DNA from 3 places in the Cytobacillus sp. Bac17 genome. Region 2 is predicted to be linked to each of the others. Evidence: riboswitches for the same ligand, from Rfam matches in the RefSeq annotation. Region 2 holds a riboswitch; each other region holds the start of a gene.

Region 1 (3,210 bases), on a different contig from region 2:
TACAAGACTTGACATACCTCATAATTCAGGCGAAAACTTCTCATATCATAGTTTGCTGAGCCTACGGCAGCAATCTCCTCATCTATAGTCAACACCTTGGTATGAATCATTCCTTTGTCGTACTGGTAGATTTGTACACCAGCTTCTAAAAGTTCCCCATAATAAGTACGACTTGCAAATCCCACGATTTTTTGATTATTGTGGCGAGGAACCAGCAATCTTACGCTGACACCTCGAGCTACTGCTGTCTTTAATGCCATGATAATATCTGTTTCCGGTACAAAATAGGGTGTTGTTATATCAATAGTCTTAGTCGCCTGTGTTATACATATAAAGTAAGTTTGACGAATAAATGGGGTAGGAATTCCAGGGTTTCCTTCCAACGTATGGATATACGCTTTTTGCAATGTCCTTGTTTTTGGTGATATGTCTATCTCATTATAATCTAGGGTGCTCAACTCTGATCCCATTTCGGCTGACCATCTGACATGATCTTCTCTGCCGATTGGATTGATTACATCAGACTTTGTTTTCAGGTTAGTTTTTGATTTTATTTTTTCCGGCACTGCCATATTCCAATGAACATCAAAGACAGTCTGTAAATCGACCAATGCATCTCCTATGATTTGCAAGTGGGTATCTCGCCAGAAGCCAACGTCAGGCTTCAATCCTGTATATTCATATCCTACGTTCATGCATCCAGTAAAAGCTACTTTTTCGTCAATTGTGACAATTCTACAATGATCCCGATAATTCCAATAAGAAAAGATCCAAGGAAATCGTAAAGGAAATATTGTCCTGCATTCTATCCCTGCTTCAACCATCTGCCGGATTTTTTTACGCGGGAAATTATAACTCCCCAAGCCATCTCTCATAAAACGAACCCGCACTCCATTTACTGCTTTTTCGATTAGCAGTTCTGTGATGCGATTACCAATTTGGTCATTCCTAAATATGAAATATTCCAGATCAATCGTTTTTTGTGCTTTTTGGAGGGATTCAAGGAGTTGGTCATATTTTGCTATTCCATTGTCAAATACTTGGACTTGGCCCGTTCGTAGCCCATTCACAGTGAAGTGCCGTAAAGCATCGGCGATTACCGATGCTGAATCACCAAATGTATCAGGTAATTTATTAGATTCACTTTTAGAAGAGGTCAATCTTTTCCGATGAATAAACTTAGGATTTGATATGCTAAGATAAAGCAAGAAACCAATGATAGGAAAAAGAAGGACGATTATTATCCAATTCAAAGCCTTGGCAGGCCTACGTACATCCCGAATTGCTATGATTAAGATAAAAAACGTATTTATCAGGTATAGATAAAAAATCCATTCCAACTAAAAATCCTCCCTTGTTTTTCTCTTAACATTTACAAAAAATGTAGGGAGTATACTTTTAGAATTCGAAAGAATACCTAGTTTACTCTTTTGCTTCCTTGTCTTACTCTTCCAGCCACCTATTTATCTTGGCAAAAAACAAATCTAATCCTTCCCTTTCATCAAGATGAAATGCTACACCAGAGAAATCAGGTCCCTGATAATGACAAACGCCCTTGTATTTTTCATGATGACGGATCAGAAGCCGTTCCATCCCTCTGTAAAACTCCAACTCTTCGCCTTGTTTTAGTTCAGCTATCTGATCTTCAAGGGCAAAGGAGAATAAGTCTAATTGCTTCATTCCCTCACCACCAACGAAATTTATAATCCATAAGTCACGAAATCATCAATTTTTTGTCACATTTTGTCGTTTTCCACTATATTCACTGTGTTAATATAGCTATAATGGCAAATTTTACGAAAGTAAAAGACGCAAAGCCACGGGCCTAAGGCAAAGCTAAGGCAGCCGGGTTACCGAGATTTATCAATCTCGTAAATCTCTTATAACTCCTTTCTTTAATTTGCCTAATTTCTAAAAGGGAGTTTGATATGATTAAAAAAGTACTTATTGCTGACGATTCAATGTTTATGAGACAAGTACTTAAAAGAACCTTGTCTGAAGGCAATTATCATGTAATTGCTGAAGCCTCTGATGGTTGCGAAGCTATATCACTTTTCAAGGAATCTTCCCCAGATATCGTATTACTAGACTTAACAATGTCATGTAAAGATGGAATGGCTGTTTTAAAAGAGATTAAGAACCTTGATACAAGTGCAAAAGTTGTTATATGCTCCGCAATGGGACAATCTAAATTAATCGTGGAAGCTTTAAATTATGGTGCTAAAGATTTTATTGTAAAACCATACTTTAATGAATTAATTCCCGCATTAAATAAGCTTGTCAGCTAAACAACCTCTTTATAGAGGTCTTTTTTTTGAGGAAACTTAGCAGCTAGCTCAGGTTCGCTGCTTTTAAATTCATATGGCGCTGTGTTTTTCTGAATAGCATTTCACGCAGGGACCTTCAACGTAGAAATAATTTGGCTTTCCACAATTCTTGCAAGTCTTGGAGTAAGTATTCCAACGTTTATTACAGTCCCTGCACTCAAGTAATAAGAGGTTATTTCGATGGCCGATCACAGTCCCCTTGGCCAGACATTTTGGACAGCGAGTAACTAACTTAACATTTGTGATAGTCATTTTTCATATCTCCCTTCAAAACCATTTATTTGGTGCAGCCTCCGCATCAATCTCCCGAAAGGATGCCAGTACAAGCTCATATTTCAGTTCCTCGTAATCACAATCGTTAATACTCTTTCCTGACTGAGCCTTAAAAATATTCAGTTCTGATAATCTCTTGATGAGGATATTCCTTTTCTGTTGCATAACGGATTCATAAAGGATCCCCATAGTATCAACTCCCTGATCTCAATAGTTTTAGTTTTTCCTGCAAATCTGCTTTCTTCTTAGCAAGTTCCTGCTGCTCATTCTTTAAAAGTTTAGGCTTTTCATGCTGTTGGTCCTCATCAGAAAACCAATCTGGCAGCATTTCCGTACGTATTGGCTTGGCTCGCATACCCTTAGTCTTATAAGAATTAGTGTTTTTAAAAGGCTTAACGTTTTTAGCTGCCTCTTTCGCCTGTTCTCTTGCTACTAAGGCCTCATAATGATCCATGATGTATTTTTCACAGTAACCGAAGGCTTTAATGGCTCCATTTGGCTGACGTTCTTTATATTCAGCAAAACACTGTTCAAGCAATTTGATTGTTTGTGGCAACGGCATACCACGGGCGACAATCCGGGCGATTGCTTCATAATCTTTTGTTGTTGG
Region 2 (3,210 bases):
CCCTGCTCATCCTTTGGATGTTCGCTCGTTTTTGGAAGGTAGGGCTTTCCTCCGAACTTGCTTTCATAAAGTGTGGTCTCCCCTCTTTCTGCATGTATGCAGACAAACGATTTAACTGTTTTTTCCAATTCGCTCCGATGTTTTTCAAATTCCTTAGGCAGCTTTAAAGATTGATTTCCCATACTTTTTCCTCCTGTTTCTCTTAATTGGTAAGTTCATCCCAAAATTCAGCTATCCATTGCTCTAACTCCGTTGTTATTTCTTGTGAAGGTTCATCCAGAAGCTCCCCAAACAACTTGCTTCCAGGGTTTTTTTTCGATACCGGCATTCCAAGAAAAAAGTATTCGCATTCCCAAATTTTAATGATTTTTACATCTATGAGATCCCCTCTTTTATCAGAAATCCCCAGTGAAATGGAGGATCTGTATCCAGGCTGGAAAACATCTCTGCCCTCCTGATTAAATTCAGCCTCGAGTTTCAGGCCTTTCTTTGAAAAAGCCGCTTTATTCTCTCTTAGAAGCTTTTCAATTTGTTCTTTTAGTTCCTTTTCAATTCTATGAATCTTCCCCTTTAACTCTGAAGTGAATGTCCTGTGGAAATATTTCATAAAAACATCTTCTCTCATCAAAAATAAACAGAATATATGTAAATTCGCCAGCCTCATCCATTCTTCCTATCTGCAGAAAAAAAGAGCTGCTATAAAGCAGCCCACATTTTCCTATAAAATACTCTTAAAACCCTTCGCCTGTTCATCCAGCTTTCTTGCAGCTTCCCCGATATCTTTAAAAGCAGATACAGCATGTTCATTATGAACCTGGTTTTCACTTATGCCTGACTGTGATTGCAGAGTTGCGTCACTAATTTTGTTGATTTCATCTGATATTCCTTTGATGTGGGCACTGACTTCCTGGATGGAGTCCTGCACCCGGTTTGCGAGCTTTCGCACTTCTCCGGCAACGACGTTGAAGCCTCTGCCATGTTCGCCGGCACGTGCTGCTTCAATAGCTGCATTTAATGCCAGGAGGTTCGTTTGGGCCGCGATTTCACGGATTGTTTTTACGATGCTGCCGATGGATTGTGTCTGTGATTTGAGAGAATGGAGAATTTCCAGGTTCCCTTTGGACTCATAAACGAGCTTGGCTATTGCCTGAGCTGCCTCTTTGCTTCTTTCAATTCCAGCTTTTGCTTTTTCACTAAGGGCTTCTGACATTGCCTGCAGCTGGAATGCTACCTGCGCTGTATTCGTTTCCCTTTCTGTAATATCCGTAGCAACCTTTACAACACTTTCTACACTGCCATCATTCCCAAATACCGGTGTGTAAGTCGCTTCGAGCCAGATAAGATCTCCTTGCTTGTTCACACGCTGAATTTTTTCCTGAAAGCTTTTGCCATTGCGCAGATTTCTCCAAAGCTCCTGATATTCCCTGCTGGCGGTAAATTCAGGGGTGCAAAATTGCTTATGCATCATATTTGGCATTTCTTCTGCACGATATTTGACAGTGCGGGCAAAATTCTCATTTGCCCACAGCACTTTCCCGTTACTATCAAATTCAATCATAGCCAGAGAATTTTCAATTGCAGCCAAAACAGCTTCTTTTTCAAGAACCTGTGTGCTTTTAAAATGACTAGGCTTATAAGTTGTAAGCATGCTCTTCCTCTTTTCAAAAAAGTTTGTCAGAACATATCCCTACAAGAGGACTGGTCCCATGTAAGTGCTGGCCGGTTGCGCTACTAGCTCGAATTCATTAAAGCGCCCATATCTACTTGAATTCCCATTGCTTCCAACTTGTCCCGCATGTAAGGCTATAGTACTAGCATCGGTCAGTCATCACAATTCTCAATGCTCTGCTTTCATTTATACTGAAAATTCAAATAATTAATTACTAAGACCCATGATTCCCATAATTAGTAAAAGTAGAATAGAACTGTAAAAGATTATGCAGAAGGGATTGATTTATCTGAAAAATAAGCTAATTGCGTTATCACTGGCATCTGCTTTAAGCTTTTCACTTTTTCCGGAAAGAAGTTTTGCCGAGCAAACTGCTGCGGAAAACCAGGCCATAATACCTGGTGCGCATACAGTAACGCAACAATACTTTGATGGTGTGAACAACAACTGGCTGACCACCAAGAATCCCCTCCAATATCAGCAGGCGACCCTTTACGGAAACATCGGTCTTGCTCCTTATCTTTGGGGAAATGCCGCGGAAGAAACCGGATGGCATCAAATGTACAAGCCTTCTTCTGTAACGGGAACACAGGTAAATGGTATTTTTGAAGATGCCCAGTTTGTCATAAGGGTTCCGGATCACTGGAATGGCCGGCTGGTTGTTTCGGGAATCCCGGCTACAAGAAATGAAACATCAACCGACCTGCTTTTCAGCGACTATGTCCTGGAAAAAGGATATGCTTTTGCAGCGATTGATAAAGGCACCCAGGGTGACGCTGATTCAGCTGATCCATTTGCAAAAGTAAAGAATGCCTTAGCCGCTGAGGATGATAGCGTAGCAGAATGGCACCAGCGGTTCCGGCAGGTTACGAAAGCCGCACAGCGATACTTAGTCAGCCATTATTCCGATGGTCTGATCGATCCGGCAGATTCTACTGACCCGGCGAGCGATTTAGTATCGGCAGTGCATAAAATTCCTACATATGCGATGGGAATTTCCAATGGCGGATACGTCGTGCGCTATGCCCTTGAAAATGACCATCCAGAGAAGACTGGCGAACCGCGTCTTTTTGATGGAGGAGTTGATTGGGAAGGCGTGTTATGGACGGAAGAAAAGCCAAATTTAATCAGTTCTCTGACCACCGTAGTGAATCATGCGGAGGAAGCTTTGTTTGGAAGCGGCAAAATAAAGCAGAAAGCGATTAAAGAGCTATACAAAGCTGGATTGCCCAAAGGATCGGAAAAACTATGGGCCTATCATGATCAGGTATACTGGTTTGTCTCGCTGAATATCTATCGGGACCATTTCGATCCGGAAGCCCCAGGCCGTACGCATTGGAGCAATTACCTGAACTTTGTTAATGGCGTGAGAGACCGATCCTTTGATTCTGTCTTTGAAGATTATAAATATGTGACCCGTCCAAAAGAAGTGAAAGAAAATATTAAGGAAGTGGCCAATACTGGAGATATAGATGTGCCGCTCATCTCTTTCACTGGTTCCCTTGATTCGCTGATATTCCCGGATATTCATGCAAAGGGAT
Region 3 (3,210 bases), on a different contig from region 2:
CGATTAGCCCATTAAATACAGCATGTTTAGAGCTTCGTTCATCAACCTTCGCTGCAATTTTACCTGCTGATAATTCTTCCATTCCATTTATTATTTCCTTATGAATATGGAGATGGTGTTTTAATGAAAAGTATCGATAGGCAAAAAACACCGATACTCCCATTAAAATAATAATGATGCCTAGCATAATCGCTTCCATTATAATAAATCCCCTAACATCTATTTAATTGAATTAGACTTTATATGTTATTTAAAGCTCTTTTATTAGGATATATGTTCCATCTGCTACATTTGCAGGAATACCACTCAGCTTATTATTATCCTGATATTTATGGACAATATAATTTCCTTCTGTATCTTTATATTTTTTCATATTATGATATTTTTCCATGACCCGTATTGATTTAGGGTTGGTTGCTTCACCTAAAACAGCCTTTAATCCTTGGGATGATGCTTTTGCGATTAATCTATTTCCTAGCTGCTGAATAATTTCATGACGATTATGTTCAGCTATTACGCCTAACATGAAAAGGTGTAATAGTTCTCCATCCTTGATTTCATGTCCATTCTGTTTTTTATAATCTTCCATGAAACGTTTATCGACATCTTCCAAAACACGCAGAATTACATTCATATCATAAAAAGAACCTTCAAATATGTCTTCTCCGATTATCTCAGGTGCATTTGTATCTCCCGCAAGTACACCGACAACTTTATGATTAGCATCCTGTGCAACTGCGCAATATCCCTGTTCAATCGTAGAGTCTAAATAATCCTTGGTAAACTGATAGAAATCCTCATAGCCTATATTCAATTGACCTACCATTGGCTCCTGAACCCATTTCCCTGCAACCTCCACTCCTATGAATGTTCGAGCCAGACAATCAGCTGCTTTCACAATTAATTCTGGCTGATCCTTCTTTATAATTTCGTAGGTATATAGCTCTAGTGTTGTTTGCACTTCTTTACTCCCTTTCAAATGTAAAATAATGATCCCCTATTCATTGTCACGAACATTAGATGCCATGAGGCACTTTATCAACAAACGTACCTGAGAACTCAATTCTCTCAAGTGCATTCCTGATTTGCACCTGCGCAATTTTAGATGACGGTTTTACTACAAGAATATCCTTAAATCCCAATGAAGAATAAAATTGCATTGTCTGTTCAAGCTGTGGAACCACCTTTGATGGGACAGGGGTTTGATGGGTCCCGTCTACAACAAATGTATAACTTTGCCTTGATACCTTACTAATCGTATCCTGTAAATCTATCATATAACCTTCCGCATCCTCCTCTCTCATTAACCCATGAACCTGTACATGAACTTCCTTTGCGGCCTCATTAATGGCCATTTTGTATTTTTTCTTATCTACAACTATCATCGCTGATCTCCTTTGCCTGTATTCTCCATCATTTTTGCAGCTATTTAAAAGGTGTCCAAAAAAAAGACTATCCCCAAATAGACAGGGATAGCCAAATAAACGTTCTTTATTATCCTTGGCAACCCGACTGTCATTACCCTGGAGGATTTTAGACTCGTAGCTTTGCGTCCTTACCTTTCGATAAGTTTGCCTTTTCAATTTTATTAAATATAGGACTAATTTCACGATTATATTTTACTATACTATTATAAAGAACTTGCCATTTTTTGTCGATACTTGTAATTTTTATTTCTGCATCCAATTTTATTTGGAAGAGTATGTCTCCATGTTAAAGAAATAAAAAAGGCTTCCCATAAGTTTAGTCAACTTATGAGAGGCCTCAATTAAATACCTTTATGTTAACAAAATATCAGCATTCTACATTCACCTCGCCAGCGCAAACTCGGCCGGTAAAAATCAACTTCATGCTTCTCAAATCTCCAGCCAAATTTAATTAACGTATCCCTTTTCAAAAAAGCGAAAATAAAAGAGATAAATAATTTATAGAGCTGATGTATTTTGTTATTCTAGTAAATATGCATATTGGGCAGCTTAGGAGTGGATTTAACTGTGAACAAAAAAGACATCGCACAGATTCGGAAACAATTTAAATTAAATAATGACTTACTAAAGATCTCAGATATTTTTAATGTCTATATTATGAAGGAATCAAGTGAGATTTATCATTATGAAAGCCAGCCCTTTGAAATGCTGGACCAGGATCAGCAGGAGCTATTTATGGATAACTTCAAAAAGCTGCTTGGCGGCCAATTGGATGAAAAGCTCTTTGAATTAAAGTTTCAGAGGGATGCCGAAAACAGCAGTCAACTCATCCTGCATCAGGGATTGCTAAGCAGTGATGCTGAAGGCTGGATGGATCAAATGCTTCAGATAGTCGGCAAAATGCTGGGAATCCGGCAATATGAAAAGGATATTGTCGTTACATTCATTCGCGGGGAGTATCTTAAGCCAATGAAACGCCGCAACGCAGAAGCCGAGGAAAGTGAACGGGATGCCGTTTATTCTCATCCCTTTATTCTCTGCAGCATAAATAACACTCAAGAACCGAAGAAAGAATTGCTTTTTGACTATGTAGAAAAGGAATTTAAATATCATTTTACCGTTGATCCGATTATCAACCTCAAGGCTCCCATTTCAGGGTTTCTATTTCCTTGCTTTACCGATCATGCAGCTGATGTCAATCACGTCTTGTATTCAGCAGGCAAGGTACATGAGCCCGACTACCAGTTCATAGTGGACGTTTTAAACGGGGAAGAAACGATGACGGCGCAGGATGATAAAATCGTTTTTGAGGAAATTATTAAAGACGTAACAGGAGATCAGCTAAGCACAGCAACCCTTTCCAGCGTATATGAAGAGATTAACCGTATGATCGTGGAAAACGAAGAGGATGAACCGCCGAAGCTGGATTCCAAAGACGTAGAACGCGTTTTAAAAGTGAGTGGTCTCGAAGATATTAATTCAGAAAAGGTCCAATCCGCTTATCAAAAAATCATCGATGATGACAAATATGAAATAAAGGCAACCAGCGTCCTGCCCAAATTTAATTCAAAATCAATAAAAATCAGCACGAAGGCAGCCAACATATCCATCTGCCCGCAAGATCTTCGATATGTAAAACAAGTCCATTTTGACGGCAAGCGCTATCTGATGATCGAAGTGGAAGAAGATACTGTGATTGAAGGCTTCACGATGATTCCCGAAACTTTTGGCGGGGGTTCGGACAAAGAATAAATAAAAAAAGGAATTCCCGAATAGGAATTCC

Evidence for each region. A riboswitch is a leader RNA that binds a small molecule or an ion and turns the genes downstream of it on or off. The one in region 2 is predicted to bind cyclic di-GMP.
Region 1: another riboswitch for cyclic di-GMP. It lies ahead of NR125_RS23270 (response regulator); the one in region 2 lies ahead of NR125_RS29640 (methyl-accepting chemotaxis protein).
Region 3: another riboswitch for cyclic di-GMP. It lies ahead of NR125_RS23660 (hypothetical protein); the one in region 2 lies ahead of NR125_RS29640 (methyl-accepting chemotaxis protein).

The regions. Positions count from the first base shown of each region.
Region 1 covers NZ_JALJRC010000028.1:63-3,272, forward strand. Annotated here, with positions in the region: partial or broken gene NR125_RS23260 (phospholipase D-like domain-containing protein) at 1-1,340, opposite strand, end outside; gene NR125_RS23265 (hypothetical protein) at 1,444-1,680, opposite strand; cyclic di-GMP riboswitch class I at 1,777-1,858, shown strand; gene NR125_RS23270 (response regulator) at 1,929-2,288, shown strand; gene NR125_RS23275 (hypothetical protein) at 2,595-2,765, opposite strand; gene NR125_RS23280 (hypothetical protein) at 2,794-3,210, opposite strand, start outside.
Region 2 covers NZ_JALJRC010000015.1:117,945-121,154, forward strand. Annotated here, with positions in the region: gene NR125_RS17570 (YwqG family protein) at 1-182, opposite strand, end outside; gene NR125_RS17575 (hypothetical protein) at 203-625, opposite strand; gene NR125_RS29640 (methyl-accepting chemotaxis protein) at 719-1,648, opposite strand; cyclic di-GMP riboswitch class II at 1,709-1,792, opposite strand; gene NR125_RS17590 (alpha/beta hydrolase) at 1,959-3,210, shown strand, end outside.
Region 3 covers NZ_JALJRC010000029.1:10,061-13,270, reverse strand. Annotated here, with positions in the region: gene NR125_RS23670 (methyl-accepting chemotaxis protein) at 1-199, opposite strand, end outside; gene NR125_RS23665 (hypothetical protein) at 251-961, opposite strand; gene NR125_RS23660 (hypothetical protein) at 1,017-1,385, opposite strand; cyclic di-GMP riboswitch class I at 1,500-1,586, opposite strand; gene NR125_RS23655 (DUF4317 domain-containing protein) at 1,995-3,179, shown strand.